DNA from 2 places in the Sporosarcina sp. Y1004 genome. Region 1 is predicted to be linked to the other one. Evidence: riboswitches for the same ligand, from Rfam matches in the RefSeq annotation. Region 1 holds a riboswitch; the other holds the start of a gene.
The links. A riboswitch is a leader RNA that binds a small molecule or an ion and turns the genes downstream of it on or off. The one in region 1 is predicted to bind glycine.

Region 1 (10,260 bases):
AAAAGTGAATTGGATCTGCACGGAACTCTCCGTGCAGCCTTTTTTTAACCTAAATACGGAAAAGGGGGAGACGCGGTGAGAAAAAGGTTATTCATCTTTTGTGTAGCACTCCTGTTGGTAACAGGATGTACAGAAGAGACTGATGAAATCATTGAAAACTCAAAAGACCTTGAAGAAAATGCGTTTAAAGAAGTGAAAGAAAAAGAAATTAGTAAGACATTAACAGCTGACTCCGCAAAGTTCCATTTTGTAGTGGATTGGTTAACAGAGACCAAGATTGTCTATGTCGAAAAGGAAAATGGGCTTTATCTATTGAAAACATTTGATTTGGAATCAGGTCAATCAGATATTGTTTATGAAGAAAGTTCTATAATTATTGATGTTCTAATCCACCCTTCTAAGAATTATTTTTTACTACATACTAGCGATAATTCCACGTCTGCAATAATTAAGATAGTCAGTATGGATGGCGCGATACATGATGAAATTAAAGTTGCATCCACAGAGCTGGAAATTGAATGGAACGATATCGATCCATCACTCATCCTTTTCACAGCTTTTCATGAAGATTGGACATTCGATTTGCTATTATATAATGGGGAAAAGAAATCTCTAGAACTTTTAGCGATTGAAGATCCTTTTCCGAAATGGCTTGGCAAAGACAAGGTTGCAGTCAGTCAAATTGAGGGGCACATACTTGATGGAGGAGAAATACATATTTTTGAGCCCGCCACTGAAAAATGGGACCAATTAGAGGTGGATGAAGTCGTTTATTTTGATACATATGAAGAGTCACTGCTTGTTGTTACAGTGAATGAGGAGACAGATGCGCATTACTCCATTATGGACAAGGACGGAAAGATTCGTTCAGAATGGATGATGCCTGTTATTAGTAATTATTCGGAATGGGTTATCCCTAAAGTTGAATGGATTTCAAAGGATACCGTATTGCTTTCTTCTCCTGTAGAGGGGGGGCAACTTGATGAACTCCTTTCACCCTATCGACTAATACGAGTAACTGAAGGACGTCAAGATGTTGTAGCTGATGAAATCGCATCTGGCCTTCTTCGTTGTTCACCTTCGGGAGAAAAATGTTTAACAGGCAATTCCTCGGAAAATTTGATTGATGTAGTTTCCGCGGTTGAGAATTTGTGGCTAAATTTTACTGAATGATAGAACACTGAGACTGGGCGTCTGCTAAAGCACGACCCGGATGGATTTGTGAATTGACTATATTTTAAGAAGTTAATAGTTCTATTCAAAAAAAGACTCTCCTGCGAATTAACGCAGGAGAGTCTTTTTGTTCTAATTATGCAGTAGGTGGGAACCCTTGAAAAACAAGTGTAGCAATTGTGAAGCCGCCGAAAATAACTGCAGCTCCAAGATTAAATAAAATACTTAAAGCGTTTCGTTGCTTGAATGCTTGGACTGTACCAACAACCGCTAAGATTGCGATGAGTCCAAAAATGACCATCAATAAGTTCATAGGGATGACACTCCTTTCAACAATAAAAAATGAATGCCGATTTAGCGATATTCCTCTTCTATTGTACTGTTTCCAAACATTTTTGTCGAGGTATATAAGTGACGATTATTTGAAATTGTATTTCATCTTGCGTAATATGTTTTGAAGGAGGTGGAGGCCATGCTTAAAATCAATACATACTCGCTTGGACCGATACAGACAAATTGTTACATCATAAGTGATGAAGCGGGTAATTGCCTAATCATAGATCCTGGTGAAGAAAGTGGACGGCTTATTAATAAGATAAAAAGCAAGGAACTAACCCCGATTGCGGTTCTTCTGACTCATGGGCACTTCGATCATATCGGAGCAGTTGAGAGTATTAGAGATCGCTATAACATTCCAGTCTATATTCATGAAGAGGAGCAAGATTGGCTCCTGGATCCAAAACTGAATGGATCTGCCAAATATCCACAACTACCGGATATATATTGCAAAAAAGCAGATGAAATTATTTTCAATGAAGGAATAATGTCTATTGGACCATTTACCTTTGAGGCAAGGCATACACCTGGCCATTCTCCAGGAAGTGTTTCGTACGTCTTTACATCATCTCGCTTCGCGATTGTAGGAGATACATTATTCAAGCAAGGTGTTGGTAGGACGGATTTACCTGGAGGAAATACGGGAGTTTTACTTACATCTATTCATGACAAGTTATTATCTTTAGATGATGATTTTGTAATTTACCCTGGACATGGAGCTCCAACTAATCCCGGGGATGAAAAAGACTCAAACCCTTTTTTGAACGGATTTTAAGCGAATGATTCATTTAAAACAAAAAAACAGCCAGAAATAGGCTGTTTTTTTGTATGTACTATTAGTGGCCAGCGCCAGGTACGTGAATAAACGTTGAGTAGTAGCTGAAACCAACCATAAACACCATCAGATAAGCTCCGAATAGGTACATGTACATACGCTCTGTCAGGTTCAAATATCCAAGTAGTAGGAAGAACCCTGTGTTCGCAACAAAAAGAAGTGCGGCTGGCAGCATGTCTCCAATATAAAACATTACTGCGAAAATACCAGTCCAGAAGCCCATCAACTTAAACATGTTATCCATGTGCGTCCCTCCTTAATAAAACATTACAATAAGCTCCCATTCATTATAAAGGATAACAACTGCAGATGTAAACTCCAATCGTTCTTTCATTGTGACAAAGACGTGTATAAGCTGTATTTTTATGAAAAATGAGATTTACTAGGTAAAAAAAGGCCAAATATGAAATATCCCTTCTTTTCCGCGATACACAATTCGACTTTGAAGGAAAGTATTCCAATCTGCAATTCAAAATCGTATAATATGACATAGGTTGAATGCAGATTATTCAACCTATTAAACAGTTAAATACCGTTACATTTAAAAAAGAAAGAGGGGTGTTTAATGATTAGAAATGACAACGTAGTAGAACAGAAAAGTTTTCAACTCTTAGAAAAAGCGATTAAATATGAAGCTTCAGATATCCACCTTATCCCCACGAAGGAAGGATATGATATATCCTTCAAAAAAGATTTGAAACTGGACCGGTCTGGAACAATTCCCCCACAGTTAGCGGGCCGTATGATTTCATTTTACAAATTTTTGTCCTCACTCGACATCAGCGATAAACGTAAACCCCAAAGTGGTTCATTTCACAAACAATTCCAAGGAGAGAATTTTTCTTTTCGCGTATCAACAATCCCTTCAATTCAAATGAAAGAAAGTGTTGTCATTCGGCTGCAAAGGCATGACCGGATTGTTTCCATCGACGAGCTCTGTATGGAGAAAGAATGGGCAGATAAATTGCGTCAGGCGATGTCTGAGCCGCAGGGACTGCTTCTATTGACCGGTCCGACTGGAAGTGGAAAGACGACTACTATCTATTCTTTAACGGCCCATTGTGTAAATAATCTTGAGCGACATGTGATTACATTGGAAGATCCTGTTGAAAATAATCATTCACATCTTCTACAAATTCAAGTAAATGAGCGTTCCGGCATGACATACTCCGCTGGCCTTAAAGCGATATTGCGCCATTCACCTGATGTGATCATGATAGGTGAAATTCGAGACAGTGAAACCGCTAAAATCGCAGTTCAAGCAGCATTGACCGGTCATTTGGTATTAACTACTGTTCACTCCAAGGATCCTGTCGGTTGTTTTTATAGGATGATGGATTTTGGTGTTTCCGCGGAAGAATTACGACAAACAATCGTATGCATTTCAGCCCAACGCCTAATTCGAAATAGTTCCGGTGAAAGAGGGGCTGTATTTGAAATTATTCAAGGAGATAGGCTTGCCCAAATTACTGACTCAATTATGAGCGGGGAAAGAGTAATCGTACCGGATGATTTAAAAGTGGAGTCGCTCATCCGGAAATATAGCCGCTCAAGTGTGATACGGGATGGATAGACGTTTAAGTAAATCAATGTTGCGTAAAAAGAGAACTCTTCAAAATCGACCGGTATTTCTGAAAAGACTAGCTGTTTTACTAACAGAAGGCTATACCTTCTATGATGGCGTTACTTTACTATTGCCACACCATATGAAAGTTTATAATCCGATGTTGGAAATGATGGATGCCGATTTTAAAGAAGGTTTTGGGGTGACCCACGTGTTGGCGCGGTTAGGATTTTCATCGGGGGTACTTCTTCCTGTTGCGATTGCGGAAATAGATGGGCGCGTTGCACAAGCTTTGGAGGGGGTGTCTGTACGTCTCGAAAGAGCTGAAGAAAAAAAGAAAAAATTAAAAAACCTTTTAATTTATCCAGTTTTCCTTTTTCTTATTATTTCAGCACTGCTAATAGCGTTTCGTAAGTTTTTTCTGCCCAATATGGAAAACCTTGCAATTTCAAGGGGAAATGAAGGGGATGGGTTCGTTTCAATGTTGCCCTCACTTGTTACGAAAATTCCTGATGTCATTATAAGTATTGCGTTAATAACGGCACTGCTCACGGTTATTGGCATCTTTGTTTATAGCAAACTGCTACCCGAAACTAAAATACAAGTAATGATGACTATTCCTATCGCAGGAAGTTTTTTTTCAACAGTAAAGACCCGAGACTTTTCAAGTGAAGTTGGAAGCTTACTTCAATCGGGATTATCTATGCAAGACGCGCTAGATATATTAATTCATCAAAAAGTGGATTCAGTTTTAAGTGAAATTGCTGGAAATGTAAAAGAACAAGTCATTTTCGGAGAATCATTTCATACTGCTGTCAGCAGAACAAAGGGATTAAAGGAGCAGTTATCTGCATTTGCCAAACATGGTGCGGATAGCGGTTTTCTACCGAAAGAGTTGCAACTGTACAGCGAGCAACTCAGTGAAACAATCGACGAAAATCTGACAAAGGCTTTAGCGGTTCTTCAACCAGCTTTATTCAGTATCATCGCAATTTGTATTTTAGCAGCGTATCTCGCATTATTATTACCCGTTTACGGAATGATGGATAAATTATAGGAGGGGTTATATGAAATTAATTCGTAATGAAAAAGGGTTCACATTAATCGAAATGATGATCGTATTATTAATCATCTCGGTTCTCATTCTCATTGCCATTCCAAATGTCACAAAACATTCTAAGTCAATTGATGAAAAAGGCTGCGCAGCTTACATCAAAATGGTACAAGGCCAGGTTGAGGCTTATAAAATGGACAAAAAACACGTGCCAACTATGAGTAATTTAGAAGATGAACAATATTTACCGGGAACTGCGCAGTGTCCAGACGGAACCCTTTTAGTAATAGTGGACGGCAAAGTGGATAAAGTGGGTGGGACGGCAGGTTCAGGAGCAGACGGTGGAGGAAACTAGGGAAAGTGGATTCACGTTCCTTGAAATGATTCTTGTATTAGCTGTCCTGTCAATTATGACAGCAATCATTTTACCTATCGGGGATCAATGGATTCGAGTGAAATCAGAAGATGATGCCCTTCAAGTATTTATTGCGTCCGTGCAAGACATGCAAGCCTATTCCATGGCGAATTCTGTAATAACCCAATTGGAGTTCAAACATTCCGGATCTGAATTTACTACTTCTGAACTAAGTGGAAAAGTAATTGCAAGGAATGTATTTCCTGAAGGCATGCATTATCTAAGCAGTAGTACATCATCGAAAGTGGGGTTTCATGCAAACGGAGATATTATTAAAGCTGGCACACTTGCATTCTCGACAAGTTCAGGTGTGATTGAAATACGGTTACAATTTCAGCGTGGAAGGATGATTATTTATGAATGAAGGGGGCTATTCGTGGCCGGAAACGATACTGACATTGACTATAGTAATTGTGATATTTGGCACACTACTTCCTTTCTCCACTTTCGCGACTTCCAAACTACAGTTAAAAAAGGCGGCAATGTATGCTTCGGAAACCGCATTACAAGGCGCTATCTATTTTAAAGCATATGGATTATCGGAAGGTGTCCGGAAGATTGAAGAAATCGATTATAAGTGGTCCATTCATGGACAAGCTGTCTGTGTGTCATATGAAATTATTGATAAGGTGTACGATAAATGCGTAAATACCTAAAGGTACGTGACGAAAAGGGCTATACGTTCCTAGAAAGCATTTTCCAACTAACTGTATTGTCTATTTTTCTTCATTTATTTATTTTGTTCTTTTTTTGGAAAGAGCCAATAGAGGAAAAGTTCTTTGACACCTCCTCCACAGAGTGGGAACTGTTTTCACTGGATATGCAAAAACTGCTTTCAGATGTTAGTGAAATTCAATTGCTTTATGAAGGAACTACTTTTCGTCTTGTCACAAGCCGTGGGAGGATAAACATAGGACAAAGTGGGACTGTCATTAGAAAACTAGTTAACGGAGAGGGACATGTCCCATTGATTACGGGAGTTCAGTCAGTGAGATTCACTTATGACGGTATGACTTTAACTGCTCATGTATTGCTGCTTAATGGTTCAGTAAAAGTAAGGGGGTTTGCGGTTGGATTGTATCCGGAATGAAAATGGAGCCATGCTTGCAGCAACAATTATTTTATTATTTTTCGTTAGTCTCTTTCTTTTCTCCCTCGTTTCATGGCATGATAGTCTACAAAGGAATTACGATTCGCTTGAGACGTATTATGAGAACGAAACGGTGAGGACAATGAAACGGAGCGGATAAGCATATTCGTTCTGCCAAATGGGTGATGAGATGAAGAAAGTATATTTAGTTGGTTTTATGGGATGTGGAAAAAGTGCAATCGGCAAACGACTTAGTTATGCAACAAGAATGCCCTTTTACGATATGGATAATGAAATCGTAAAGATGACAGGTTTGTCGATTCCACAAATATTTGAACTGCACGGCGAGGAGTATTTCCGTAATTTGGAAACGGATTTTCTCCGCTCATTTCGTGATGAATATTGTATCATTGCAACGGGCGGAGGTGTGGCGATGAGAAAGGAAAATAGGGAAGTCATGCGTGAGACGGGACTTGTCTTTTTCCTTAATGCTCCATTTCGTGACATATGGAGGCGAATATCAACCGACCGGAATCGTCCAATTGTGCAAAGGTCTAGCCGAAGCGACCTTGAAGGTTTATTTAATGCGCGAAAACCTTTTTACTTACAAAGTGCCCATTTTAAAGTGGAAACTGAAAAGCGTTCGTTAAGAGATATTGTAGATTATATTGCTTTTCAAATTGGCCGTCTTAAAGGGGAAAAGTAATAAGTGGAAATCAGCTGTTGATTAGATTTTTAAAACTATAGTTAGCAGAAAGTTTAATTTTCAAAGATATACACGAACGTTTTTGGTTATAAAGGCATAAATGTTCGTTAAAACGACAGTCAATTAAAAAGCATTGCACTTACATGGATGAAATGTTAAGATATAAGGCGAAAGGGCAATAGTTGTCCGAATCTTATTCATTTTCATTTCAATTGAATAGCGCGAATGATTGTATGAGGAGAGCACGCAAAGGCGTCGCCGAAGGAGCAAGTAACTTATGTTATGAATCTCTCAGGTAACAAGACTCATACAGGACGCATCTCTGGAGAGTGCCGGATAATCGGCCACCAACGAGGAAAGCCGTAAGGTCAAACTTTCAGGTACAAGGACAGAGGTTCTCTTCTTAGGGGACCTCTGTCCTTTTTTATCAATTTTCCAAGGGGGAATGAATTATGTCAGAAACTTTACAACGTACCGTCCTTTTTGATAGCTATGCTGAGTATGGCGGGAAAACAATCGATTTTGGTGGTTGGGAATTGCCTGTTCAATTCTCGAGTATAAAAGCGGAACACGAAGCTGTACGTACGAAAGCAGGATTATTTGATGTATCCCATATGGGTGAAGTGCTTGTAAGTGGGGAAGGTTCTCTTCCTTATTTGCAAAAAATGGTTACGAACGATGTTTCGAAACTTAAAGATGGACAAGCGCAATATACCGCTATGTGTTATGAAGATGGCGGAACTGTAGACGACCTTCTAATTTACAAACGTGGTGAAAACGACTATCTGCTTGTTGTCAACGCGTCAAATATCGACAAAGATCTCGAGTGGATGAACAGTTACGTGACTGATGATGTTAAAATTGAAAATGTATCATCTTCCTATGCACTTCTAGCTTTGCAAGGACCAATAGCGCAGGAAGTCCTTCAGAAGTTGACAAACGAGCCGCTTGAAGACATTAAGTTTTTCCGTTTCAAGGAAAATGTCGAGATTTCAGGTCAGAAAGTGCTTGTATCCCGTACAGGATACACAGGAGAAGATGGTTTTGAAATTTATGGATCACCGGAAGCGATTGTTGAACTATGGTCTGCTATCCTGAAAGCAGGCGAAAGTGAAGGCGTCGTACCAGCGGGTCTTGGAGCACGTGATACACTTCGTTTCGAAGCGGGTTTACCGTTATATGGACAAGAATTGTCAAAAGAGATCTCACCACTTGAAGCGGGTGTAGGTTTTGTAGTCAAAGTAAATAAAGAAGCAGATTTCCATGGGAAAGAAGCTTTATCTGCACAAAAAGAGAATGGTGTACCGCGTAAACTTATCGGTTTGGAAATGATTGATAAAGGGATTCCACGTACTGGTTACAAAGTATTCCTCGGTGAAGAACAAATCGGTGAAGTCACGACGGGTACACAATCACCAACACTTAAAAAGAATATAGGTTTTGCGCTTTTGAATCGTGAGCATACTGCTGAAGGAACTGAAGTTGAAATAGAAATTCGAAATAAACGTTTGAAAGCTGTAATTATTGCTACACCATTTTATAAACGCTAATCATACTAACATTATGAAAAGGGGTTAAGAGGACATGCAGCATCGTTATATTCCTATGACTGAAACTGATCGCGCTGAAATGATGAAAACAATTGGTATTTCATCCATAGATGAACTTTTTGCGGACATTCCTGAAAAGGTCCGATTTAAAGGCGAATACAATATTAAAAAAGCGAAATCTGAAACTTCATTAACAAAAGAACTGTCAAAACTTGCGTCGAAAAATGCGGATGCGCGCACATATGCATCATTCTTAGGTGCAGGGGTTTATGATCATTACAAACCAATCATTGTTGACCATGTTATTTCGCGTTCTGAGTTCTATACGGCTTATACGCCTTACCAACCGGAAATTTCGCAAGGTGAGTTGCAAGCGATTTTTGAGTTCCAAACAATGATTTGTGAGCTGACTGGTATGGATCTTGCAAACTCATCTATGTACGATGGCGGAACGGCTCTTGCAGAAGCGGGAACGCTTGCATCTGGACATACGCGTCGGAAGAAACTTCTTGTTTCCGAGACGGTTAATCCGGAATCTCGTGATGTAGTGCTTTCCTATGCATCAGGTCAAAATATCGAAGTGGTCATGATTCCACAAAAAGATGGCGTAACAGATATGGCGATGCTGGAAGAATTGATAGACGAGAATACAGCCGCTGTTTTAGTTCAATACCCGAACTTCTTCGGTCAAATCGAAGACATTCAAAAAATCGGGGAAATTACACACGCTAAAGGCGGATTGTACGTTGTATCATCAAATCCACTTGCACTTGGAATACTGACGCCACCTGGCAAGCTAGGCGCTGACATCACGGTAGGAGATGCACAGCCGTTCGGCATTCCAGAATCTTTCGGCGGACCACATTGTGGCTATTTCGCAGTGACGAAAAAGTTGATGCGAAAAGTACCTGGGCGTCTTGTTGGAGAAACGACGGATGATGAGGGCCGCAGAGGTTACGTTTTGACACTTCAAGCACGAGAGCAGCATATCCGTCGTGATAAAGCGACGTCTAACATCTGTTCGAACCAAGCCCTGAATGCACTTGCAGCTTCTGTTGCGATGACTGCACTTGGGAAAATAGGCGCGCAAGAAATTGCATATCAGAACATTGTGAAAACACGTTATGCGAAGGAAGCATTTGAAAAAGCCGGGTTTGAAGTTAAATTTAGTGGATCGCATTTTAACGAAATTGTCGTTGATTGCAAACAGTCTGTTAAAGAAGTGAATACAACATTATTTACAAAAGGGATAATCGGCGGCTATGACTTAGGTTTGACGTATCCTGAATTTGCAAACCATGCTCTAATCGCTGTGACTGAACAGCGTACGAAAGAAGAAATCGATGCACTTGTGCAGGAAATGGAGGCCCTTCATGCATAAAGATAACCAGGCATTAATATTTGAACTTACTAGAGAAGGACGGATAGGCTATAGTCTTCCTGAACTGGATGTGCCTGAACTTGACCTTTCCGGCTTATTGCCAAAAGGATTTGTTCGCGAGGAAGTTGCAGAACTTCCGGAAGTTTCCGAACTTGA
Region 2 (10,260 bases), on a different contig from region 1:
CTTTGTTAATTCAATGTTTCAGGTGTTTTGATCTTGTTGAGACACCTTTCATTTCACCCCACCTATGCCCTTTCTTAAGTCTCAAAATGTCCCTAGAATTTGTCCGAAGTGGCTCTAAAATCTGGCACACGTGTCACTATCTCATGTCCATATCCAGTTCAAGATCTTTTATATCAAAATTAACATTAAATTAATAGATTACGACTAATTTCGACATTATATTTAGTGAAAGTGTACTACAATATATGGAAAGGTTATTAATTAATACAACATGTAGTGAAAAGGGAAGGAAGTATTGTCGCATGACAACGGTAGAATTACAAGAAGAATTCAAGCGTATTTTAGAATATGGATATCGTCGAGGAAATGAGAATGATTCGATTAAAATGGCTGATTTTATTGGAGAGTTATCCGAGCAGCTAAGAATAGAGTTTAACAAGGATGAAATAGAAGGCCTAAATCCTAAATATAAGATAGAGGTGGAATAAAAAATGAAAAATGATGCCTGCGGAAAAGCGTGCCTGTGCACCGCACAATTCATACGCTATTCAGACAATTATAGAAGTGAATGAATGGAGTTGTTGAGTATTGCGGACAGAATGAGCCAGCTGTGCGGAGTTTTGAGCCACCGTTTGCGGACGTGAGAGCCTGAAAATCCATGCCTGTGCACCGTGCAATTCAGATGCTATTCAGATAATTGCAGAAGTGGATGATTACAGCCAAGGAAATGTACCACCCTTGACATTGTTTTTACCACTACATAACTTCTGGAAGATTTAAGATGAAAAATCATATTTTCTGTAATCAAGAAATTCGCGCTCGTTATACAAATTTGATTGATTTTCAGTAAGATCAGTCTTCCGCAAACGGGCCAAATTATTAAGTTATGGGGGGGGTATGTTTTGAATACAATAGTGTTATTTACAATACTTGTTTCTCTGCTAGTTCACACCATAACTTGCTGAGTGTTCTAACAGCATTGGTTGTAAATGCAGTAATTCTACTAATAGCAACCGTCCTTTTTAATAAATTAGATGTACAAGCATTTCATAAACAAACAGATGCCGTCTTTAGCAGTTTGGGAATACTAGTATTTGCGTTTTTTATTCCAGTGCAGCGATAATGGTATTAGAACAGGACTTGTATTAATTGCGTGAGTGGTGCTTTAAAAACAGCTTTAAATTATGAAGAGAAGGAGAATACTATGAAAGAAAAAAATGAAAAAAATCCTGAAAACGATACGGTTAAAGCAAGTGCTGAAGCTGCAAAAACTCTTGCTGATTTAGCGAAAGAAGCCCTGAAGTTTGGAAAAAGTAGTGAGGATATAACTATAGCTGATCAACAATCAACCTCGGAATACAATGCTGCCCTCTCAGAAACATTAAATTCAATTAATAAAGAAATTAGTGAAACTAACGAACCAGAAGAAAAATCTAGTCTTTACAAGCAAAGAGAAGATATTATGAATAGGATGAGAGAAGAAAAAGAAAAACAACGGCAGAATAATAACGAAAGAGAAGAAAAAGACAGAAATCAAGCAACAGGTTTTTTCACTATCGTTACAGCAGTTGCATTAGGAGCTGGAGCATTTGCAACTAAATTATTATTAGATAACAAAAAAGCTTAGATAGTAAGATCTCGATTTGATTGATTTATAAATACTTTGCCAGTCCCTTAAACTATTCAAACCTCAACCAGCCGTTTAATTGTCAGAATGGTGTGAGTGACACTTTTAGTAAGTCATAATCTGTATTGCAGTTCATCAATCGGGGGCAATTACTTAGTAGTAATCGTTCCTCCAACGATAACTAGCGGATCAATCGAAGAACGTGACAAACGAATTGCTGAGTTAACAATTAGAAGGTTTGAAGTTGTGCGCTTTTTTGAAAAGATAGTGGAAAGCATCGATTTGGCATAGTCAGAGAGCAGCAGTACGTCCCTATATGCTGCATGATGCAAAATAATGACTAAATTCAGAATATTGACTAGACTTTTACCATTCTATGGTTTATTATATTAATTAATCGAATAGTAGCGGATGAATATTATGGGAGAGACTAAACGTATTGTTTAGCACCGAAGGAGCAAGTTCCGAAAAACAGGAATCAATCTCTCAGGTAAAAGGACCATAATAGGACGCGTCTCTGGAGAGCGCCATGTGCCACCAAAGGAGTTACACTCTCAGGTAAAAGGACAGAGGAAGTATAGGTGAACACCTATATTTCCTCTGCCCTTTTTTTGTGGTGAAATGTGGTAAATTGTAAATAGGAGGGTACATCAACATAGTCTATGAGGAAATCTACTTATCAAATTATTATTGTTAATCGGCGGTCTATTATGTATTTACAATTATTGAAAATGTAAGCGCTTTATTATGAAGTGACAGAAGTGTGAAAGTATGATCAGAAGACTCGTTATTACTAACCTGAAAATTAAGGAGTGAAACATTTTATGCAGGAACAACAATTGGAAAGAGGCCTAAAAAATAGACACGTACAACTAATTGCAATTGGCGGGGCAATCGGAACCGGATTATTTCTAGGAGCAGGAAAGTCTATTCATCTAGCAGGACCTTCAATTTTATTTGCTTACCTTATTACAGGTATAATTTGCTTTTTGATTATGCGCTCACTTGGAGAACTACTCTTATCCAATTTGAAATATAATACTTTTGTGGACTTTGTACAAGATTATTTAGGGAATATGGCAGCTTTTATGACTGGCTGGACCTACTGGTTTTGCTGGATTTCAATCGCAATGGCCGATATAACAGCTGTTGGTCTCTATGCCCAGTACTGGTTCCCTGAAATACCACAGTGGGTGCCGGGGTTAATTGCGCTAGTCGTTTTGTTAATTATGAACCTTGCAACTGTAAAGCTTTTTGGTGAAATGGAGTTCTGGTTCGCATTGATTAAAGTTATTGCGATTCTAGGATTAATCGTAATTGGATCGGTTATGATTATTAAAGGATTTTCAACGAGTGAAGGTCCATCTAGTTTCACGAATCTATGGAGCCACGGCGGAATGTTCCCGAATGGCATCAGTGGATTTATTCTCTCATTCCAGATGGTAGTATTTGCGTTTGTTGGGATTGAACTTGTTGGTCTGATGGCGGGCGAAACAAAGGATCCGGAAAAGGTTATTCCAAAAGCCATCAATAATATCCCTATTCGGATTATTATCTTCTATATTGGCGCCCTGATTATCATTATGAGTATTTATCCGTGGACTGCAGTCAAGCCTTCGGAAAGCCCATTCGTTCAAGTTTTCGTAGGGGTTGGAATCATTGCAGCTGCTGGTATCGTCAATTTTGTTGTCCTGACATCCGCTGCTTCGGCATGTAATAGTGCTATGTTTAGTACAAGCAGAATGATGTACTCACTTGCTAAAGACAAATATGCACCTGAACGTTTAGCAAAACTTAATAAACGTAAAGTACCTGCCGGTGCATTGTACTTCTCAAGTATCGTTATTCTAATTGCTGTTATTTTGAACTATGTTATGCCAGAAGGCGTATTTACGCTAATTACAAGTATTTCTACAGTATGTTTCATCTTTATTTGGGGAATTACGGTTATCTGCCATATGAAATATCGTAAAACAAGACCAGAGCTAGCGAAAGCAAGCAAATTTAAAATGCCGCTTTACCCGATTGCCAACTACGCAATCCTACTTTTCCTAGCGTTCGTTCTTGTTGTTCTTGCACTTGCGGAAGATACTCGTGTTGCCTTGTTCGTAACGCCTGTTTGGTTTATTTTGCTAACTATAACGTATAAGTTCCAGGTGTCGAAATTAAAACATGTTCATCAGCCAAAAGTAGCGGAAAGTTAAGTCCGTGACCTACCTCGCGTAGGCCTCAAGTGTAATGCATTAAGTCAACGAAGAAGCAGGTCCCCAAAATGACTTAGAATCAATAGTACAGGAAAAACGACAGAAAAGGGATGCAGATGCTACCCTTCTCTGTCGTTTTTGTGTGAGGATAAAGATAGTAGGGTTAGAATATTATTCACCTTCCGCTTGTACAAACTTATAGCAAATAGGCGTTGTTATCTAAACCGCTTGAAGGGCACTTATATCGCTTTCGATTAAGTAATTGATAGGAATCTTCTAGGGCGAGGGATGGCTCTGTATCGAGTCTAGGCGATGGATTTACTTCGTAACGTTAAAGGCCACAATTACGATTGAAACTTCCGTTAAGAAAACAAACATAGATGCATCAGTGAACAGTTTTCTCCACACAATCGAATCATTCCTTCCGAATTTATATGTGTATATAAAAGTTCATGAAGGACGCCGTTTTGATTTACAGACTAAACAAGATGATATTCACTGTTTCTTCGAATCTATTCACATGTTTTTCAAAGTCGCTTCTTCTTCGATTTGAAAAACTTGGCCCGTTCCGCAACCCGACAATAGCACTCCCAGTATAAAGAAGTGAATATGGTTTTCTATTAGATAAATACTAAAGAAAGGGGGGAGTGAGGTTAAAATACTTATTGATAAAGTACTCGTAGTATTTTCGATAATTTTATTAGCTGGTTGTACTGCATTGAATGAACCTTCAATTGGATTAACCAACAAGTCTTCGGACATTCACATTGCTGAAAATGATATACAGAGTTTAGACGTAGTGTCAGGTACCTGTGCGTTGATCTATTCTGATTATTCACCACAACTACATATTCATGAACAGGAGATTAGATAGGTAGCTGATTATCTAATCTCTTTTGCTTTTTATACAATTGAGAGAGTTATTGGTTTTTTTGTTGCACAGGCACACAAACAACTACTTTGTTCGATCAATTACTATTTCACCTCGAAAGAAAACTTGCTTTATCTTTTCAATCTCAGTAATTTCTAAGCCAGGAACACCTTCCGCCACAAGGAAGTTTGCATCTAAACCCCATTCTAGCCTACCAAAGCAATCTCCTTTGCCTAAAATTTCGGCTGGATGTGCAGTTAACATTGCTAAAATCTCATTTTCATCATAGTCATGTTGCTTTAATAACTGCATGGCCGGGTTGGCAATGAGCATCAATACATCTGGTCCTTTTAGGGTTTGATCTTGAAATGGCAACCATGAAATTCCTTGATAAGGGGGTAAGTAAGCATCTGTAGAAATTGAAACACCAATATTATTATTCATTAATTTTAGAATCTCTTCAGGTGAATTAGGCCGTACATGAGTTCCGCCCATCGGTGTAGCGACAACTTTCACCTGTTGTTCTGCTACTTTAATTATTAACTGTTCCGTAATGCCATGTGCATGGTGCAACACATCAACACCAGCCTCCAAGGCCATTTGCAGAGCAACCTCACCAGCAACATGCGCACCTATTTTCTTACCAGATTGGTGATAGATTTCTACGATCTGTCTTAATTCTTCTAGTGTATAAATGATTTCACCTGCCCTTGGGACTTCATCTGCAGTAAAATTTGCTGGCGTCGCATTGATAAAAATATTTTCACCTGGATAGTCACTTGCCAGAGCAATCCGTTGCACTAAATTAGGATTGACTAACTCTTTTTTCTCTATGGTCTGTGACTGTGTGATAGCCGTATAATGAGCTAATTTTTCAAAACCAATTGATATACTCGTCGTTGCAAAGGAAACATCAAGCGGCATATCTAAAACAGCACTTCGATAATCGCTCAACGTAAAATCACAGAAAGGATGCCCGCATATTTGTTCCCCAAGTGCTGTAATCCCAGATGATAGGGCACTAAGGAGTAGCGCTTTTCCTACTGCAAAATGATTTTCGGGAGAAGTAGAATATAGTGAAGATGGTGCATACTCCAATAAGTGGGTATGGCAATCAACCAGGGATGGTGTTATGACATAATTCGAGTAATCCATAACAGGTAAACTAGGATAGTGTTCCTGAAGTTCTTCCCATTTCCCCACAGCTAAAATCTTTCCATCTTCCACAGCAAAAGCACCATTATCAATCGTCCCTAACTTACTGACAGTGACAATCTTTTTTCCCCTAACTATATAGCGATGACTCTTCATCTAAATCACCAAAAACGGAGTTAAAAAAGCAGCTAATGCCAAAGCTGTAACAACTCGGAGTAGCAGTCCAATCAGTGCAGCTTTTAAAGCTTCTTTTTCATTAAGATCAGATGTTTCCGCCCAAGTGACTGGAATCTGACCAAAAATGACGGACAAGGGCAACCCTGAATTCGCCAAAACAAATGATCCGACAATTAACCGTGGATCCACTGTACTTGCAAGATCTGCAAGTTGAGCAACTGCCAACGTAGGAGCAGCAAGGATTGAAATGATGCCCGTTGTTGGTTCAATACTTATGAAAGTTAAGATTGAAGATAAAGAGGATTCAATTACACTCCAAACACCAAAAAACTTTAAAGCACCAATAAAGAAGAACACAGCTGCAACAGCTGGAATTATGATTAACAAAAGAAGTTCTACACCTTCTTTTGCTGAGGAAAATACCGTCTCCAGAAACCTTGTTTTTGGCGTAAAGCGAGGTAGATGTTCCAATTCAACCCTTTTGGTATCTCGATAAATTGTTTTTGATAAAATAAAAGGAACCACGATAATGGGAAGGAAAATCGAGAGGACAATAAGTGGAAAGGATTGAATACCAAAAACGGAAAGTGCAATGAGCCCTAATACCAGGGTAGCGAATGATTGTGGAGATTGAATCATTGTTGCGATAGCTATTTTTTGTTCCGCCTTAGTAGCCTTTGCTTTAACGAGAATCGGACCAGAAATTTTTCCAGCCGCGTTAATATCACCAAGGATATTATAAACACTCGGGATGATAACAGCTGGATTGATTTTAAGCCACTTCATTACTGGAACAAAAAGTCGTATGAGACCATCCGTAAATCCTAACCGTTCCAATAATCGTCCAAAAATCACACTGACAATAATCGCAATCCCCACTTCACTTGTTAAAAAAACATCTACAACGATTGGTTTCACTTCCCCAATGATCGTATTAAAAAAATCAGCCAGTGAGTTAGGAGCAAATAATAGGATAATCAGTGAAATGCAAACTAACAAAACCCCTATCACTTCAAAAGGATACCATTTTGACCTTGGAGATTTGGCTTTTGAGGTAGATGCTTGTTTTTTGTCCATAGTAAGACCCCCTATCGTTTTACTAACTTATGTGTGGAGGAATTCTTGTGTGTTTGTCTAATTTTAGGTAATTTTAAGTATTGGTGCAAGGTTGTATTCGGACAATTCACTGGAATTATATATTTATGAACAGGAGATTAGATAGGTACATGACTATCTGATCTCTATTGGTTTTTTATGCAATTGGGTGAATTGTTGGTTGTTTTTGTTGCACAGGTACCGATTTTTAATATTTTGTCTCCCTATTGCAATAGTTTTTACTGCTGTATTAATTTTAATATAAGTGGTGTATTGTTAAGAATATAATGAAAACAAGATTGGAGGGATATAGATTGTTTGAGAAGTTTAAAAAAAGCAAGAAATATAATTCAGAAGAGACAAATCTAGAGGAAATAACAGATGATTTAAAGATAGAAGAGGTACAAGATGAATTGAAGATAGAAGAGTTAATAATAGAAGCAGAAAATATGGACGAGGTAGCTATTCATAAACATGAAAAGCATTACTCCAATGACGGGTTATGGAATAAGGTTCAAAAATTTTCCAAGAAGGCTGGTTCAACAGTTGTATATGCTGTTCTAATCCTTTATTTCACGTTGCAGAAACCAGAAATACCTTTGAAAATAAAAGCTACTATTCTAGGAGCACTAGGGTATTTTATACTTCCATTGGACTTAATTCCAGATGTTGCTGTAGGGGTAGGCTATGCCGATGATTTAGCTGCAGTTACCTTTGCGCTATTCCAGGTATCTATGTATATTGATGAAGATGTCAAAAAACGAGCAAAAGATAAGCTTAAGGTTTGGTTTGGAGAAGATGTAGACACATCTGAATTAGATGATAAATTAGATGGTAAATCCCAATTGGAGTAAAAAGAATTAATTTCAGGTACCTGTGAACGAAACTGCTCTGGCAATTCAATACAATTACATATTTATGAACAGGAGATTAGATAGATACTTGACTATCTAATCTCTATTGTTTTTTTACATATATAACCCCGCTAGAAAAATTCCTAACGCCTCTTGATAAATTTCATCAAACTGGTCTAATGGAAGCGGATTTATTCCTGAACCAAGTTCAACTGTGAATCCAGGTCTCCGCCATTCCTGAATAAACCAATCCTTATATCCAGCGTAGCTGTCAATTGTTTGAACTGCTTCGTATCCGCTGACCCTACTGAACTCGTTAACAAGAACTTCAGACTCAGGAGGTTCAAGGTTCTCGTACCCCCAATAAATCACTTCTCCCTGTGTATGAAAAGCGAGTACCCTTGCGAAATCACGTTTTCTTGTCAGGTCCGCAATCGCAATTGCCTCAGGTTCGGACAAAGGACTTTCACCACCATAATCTCTTGGACCCGGACTCTTAGGATTACGGGCTCTTTCCAAATCCCAATTGGCAGGAAATTGATCATTGAGATCCACACCCCTAATATTGGCTTTCCACTCCGAAAAGTCCAAGCTGCCATTATTCCATTCAACAACGCTGCTTCGCCATGGCTCATTTGCAGGCGGACCATTTAACACCAAATTTACGCCATCCGGGTTGACCATCGGAACAATGGATAATGTCGTTTGCTGGTAAAAAGGGAATGTGAAAAGACCGCGGATAGGAGTTTGGTTCGTTAAGGAAAGCAGATAATCATTTAAAAAAGTCAAAGTGATAGGGGTAGTAATCCATTCATTCGCATGAAATGAAGCATTATAATGAACTCGTTTAGTTCCACTACCTACCAAGATTTCTGGTATTTCCAGTCCTAAAACGGAATTTCCGATAGGAGGGGTTTGCAAAAATGGATAAACGGCTAGTAACCTTCTGATATCATTCATCATGATGTCGTAATCATAGTTTTGTTTCCCGTTTACAAGCCTCCAGGTAATCCTTTTAGGAATTTTAATCACCTGTCCGACTTGCAGGCGGTTCGGTTCAAGATTAGGGTTGACAAGGAAAAGTGTATACAAAGGAAGATTTTGTCTTTGGGCAATCAACCATAGAGTATCTCCTGATTGAATTGTATAATTGATAGCAACAAATCCAGGAATTTGAATTTGCTGACCTACCGTAAGTATTTGTGGGTTGATGTTTCGGTTGGAATCGATAATCAGTTGAAGAGGCATCTTGAATAGCTGGCTGTAATTCCAAAACGAATCTCCGGGTCTAACGAATATGTCCATGTCGTACCTCCTCTTAGTTAAAAATACTTAGTAATAAGAGTATATGAAGTATTGAGGATTTTAATTTCATACCTGTTCAGGCAATTCACTACATATTTATGAACGGGAGATTAGATAGGTACTTGACTTCTATTGGTTTTTTATATAATTAGGTGACCGCTCGTATATCGATAGAAACCGCCCGAATCTCGCGGCTGACCGCTCATATATCGAGAGAGACCGCCCAAAGCCCGTGCCTGACCGCTCATGTATCGAGAGAGACCGCCCGAAGCCAGTGGACGACCGCCCATATATCGGGTTGGACCGCCCGAATGTCGCGGCTGACCGTTCATATATCGAGAGAAACCGCACGAAGCCCGCGTCCGACCGCTTAATTTCAGGTACCTGCACACAAGGTTATTCCGACGATTCACCACAATTACATACTTATGAACAGGAGATTAGATAGGTACTTGACTATCTAATCTCTATTGGCCTTTTATACAATTAGTTAGATTGTTCGTCTTCGTTTGATGCACAGGTACTATTTTTAATGAAATTGATTCACTTACTTTGGAAAACACGTTTGAAATATTCCTTTTGTTCATTATCTTTTGCTGCGTTTAATTTATGTTGTCTATCCTCTTCAAGTTTAGTTCGGAGTTTGGTTTCATCTCTGTGTTGATCTAATTTGATCTTTAAATCATGGACGGTCGATGAAATATAATCACACCATTCCCCTTTGTGATTCCATTCTACTTCTATATCCTGATAAGAATGATTACGGGCATAATCAATCGTTTCATTATTCCAATCTATTTTTAGACCATCTGATTTATATACCGTAAAATTCTTATTATCATGATTTAAAACAATGGTAACGGTCCATTCTGCCCATTCAGAAAACTTAATACTTACACCTTCAAACACAAGGATTCTTGTTTTAGCTAAGAGTGCTTCTCCTTCATGCACATCTTCATTCTTAATATTTAA

Region 2: it holds a riboswitch for glycine, as region 1 does, so the genes downstream of both, AC25Y6_RS13770 (amino acid permease) here and gcvT (glycine cleavage system aminomethyltransferase GcvT) in region 1, are expected to answer to the same signal.

What each region holds. Positions count from the first base shown of each region.
Region 1 covers NZ_JBYHFQ010000002.1:72,818-83,077, reverse strand. Annotated here, with positions in the region: gene AC25Y6_RS02055 (LTA synthase family protein) at 1-2, shown strand, start outside; gene AC25Y6_RS02050 (YqgU-like beta propeller domain-containing protein) at 76-1,173, shown strand; gene AC25Y6_RS02045 (DUF2759 family protein) at 1,310-1,486, opposite strand; gene AC25Y6_RS02040 (MBL fold metallo-hydrolase) at 1,646-2,284, shown strand; gene AC25Y6_RS02035 (DUF2626 domain-containing protein) at 2,346-2,588, opposite strand; gene comGA (competence type IV pilus ATPase ComGA) at 2,910-3,917, shown strand; gene comGB (competence type IV pilus assembly protein ComGB) at 3,910-4,965, shown strand; gene comGC (competence type IV pilus major pilin ComGC) at 4,976-5,317, shown strand; gene AC25Y6_RS02015 (prepilin-type N-terminal cleavage/methylation domain-containing protein) at 5,304-5,741, shown strand; gene AC25Y6_RS02010 (hypothetical protein) at 5,734-6,033, shown strand; gene comGF (competence type IV pilus minor pilin ComGF) at 6,018-6,467, shown strand; gene AC25Y6_RS02000 (hypothetical protein) at 6,448-6,627, shown strand; gene AC25Y6_RS01995 (shikimate kinase) at 6,658-7,173, shown strand; glycine riboswitch at 7,399-7,490, shown strand; glycine riboswitch at 7,492-7,569, shown strand; gene gcvT (glycine cleavage system aminomethyltransferase GcvT) at 7,626-8,723, shown strand; gene gcvPA (aminomethyl-transferring glycine dehydrogenase subunit GcvPA) at 8,758-10,104, shown strand; gene gcvPB (aminomethyl-transferring glycine dehydrogenase subunit GcvPB) at 10,097-10,260, shown strand, end outside.
Region 2 covers NZ_JBYHFQ010000021.1:178-10,437, forward strand. Annotated here, with positions in the region: gene AC25Y6_RS13755 (YwzD family small protein) at 303-488, shown strand; gene AC25Y6_RS13760 (hypothetical protein) at 1,154-1,627, shown strand; gene AC25Y6_RS13765 (hypothetical protein) at 1,724-1,918, shown strand; glycine riboswitch at 2,039-2,139, shown strand; gene AC25Y6_RS13770 (amino acid permease) at 2,452-3,831, shown strand; gene AC25Y6_RS13775 (amidohydrolase family protein) at 4,787-6,013, opposite strand; gene AC25Y6_RS13780 (hypothetical protein) at 6,014-7,111, opposite strand; gene AC25Y6_RS13785 (YkvA family protein) at 7,579-7,983, shown strand; gene AC25Y6_RS13790 (M14 family metallopeptidase) at 8,098-9,288, opposite strand; gene AC25Y6_RS13795 (hypothetical protein) at 9,832-10,260, opposite strand, start outside.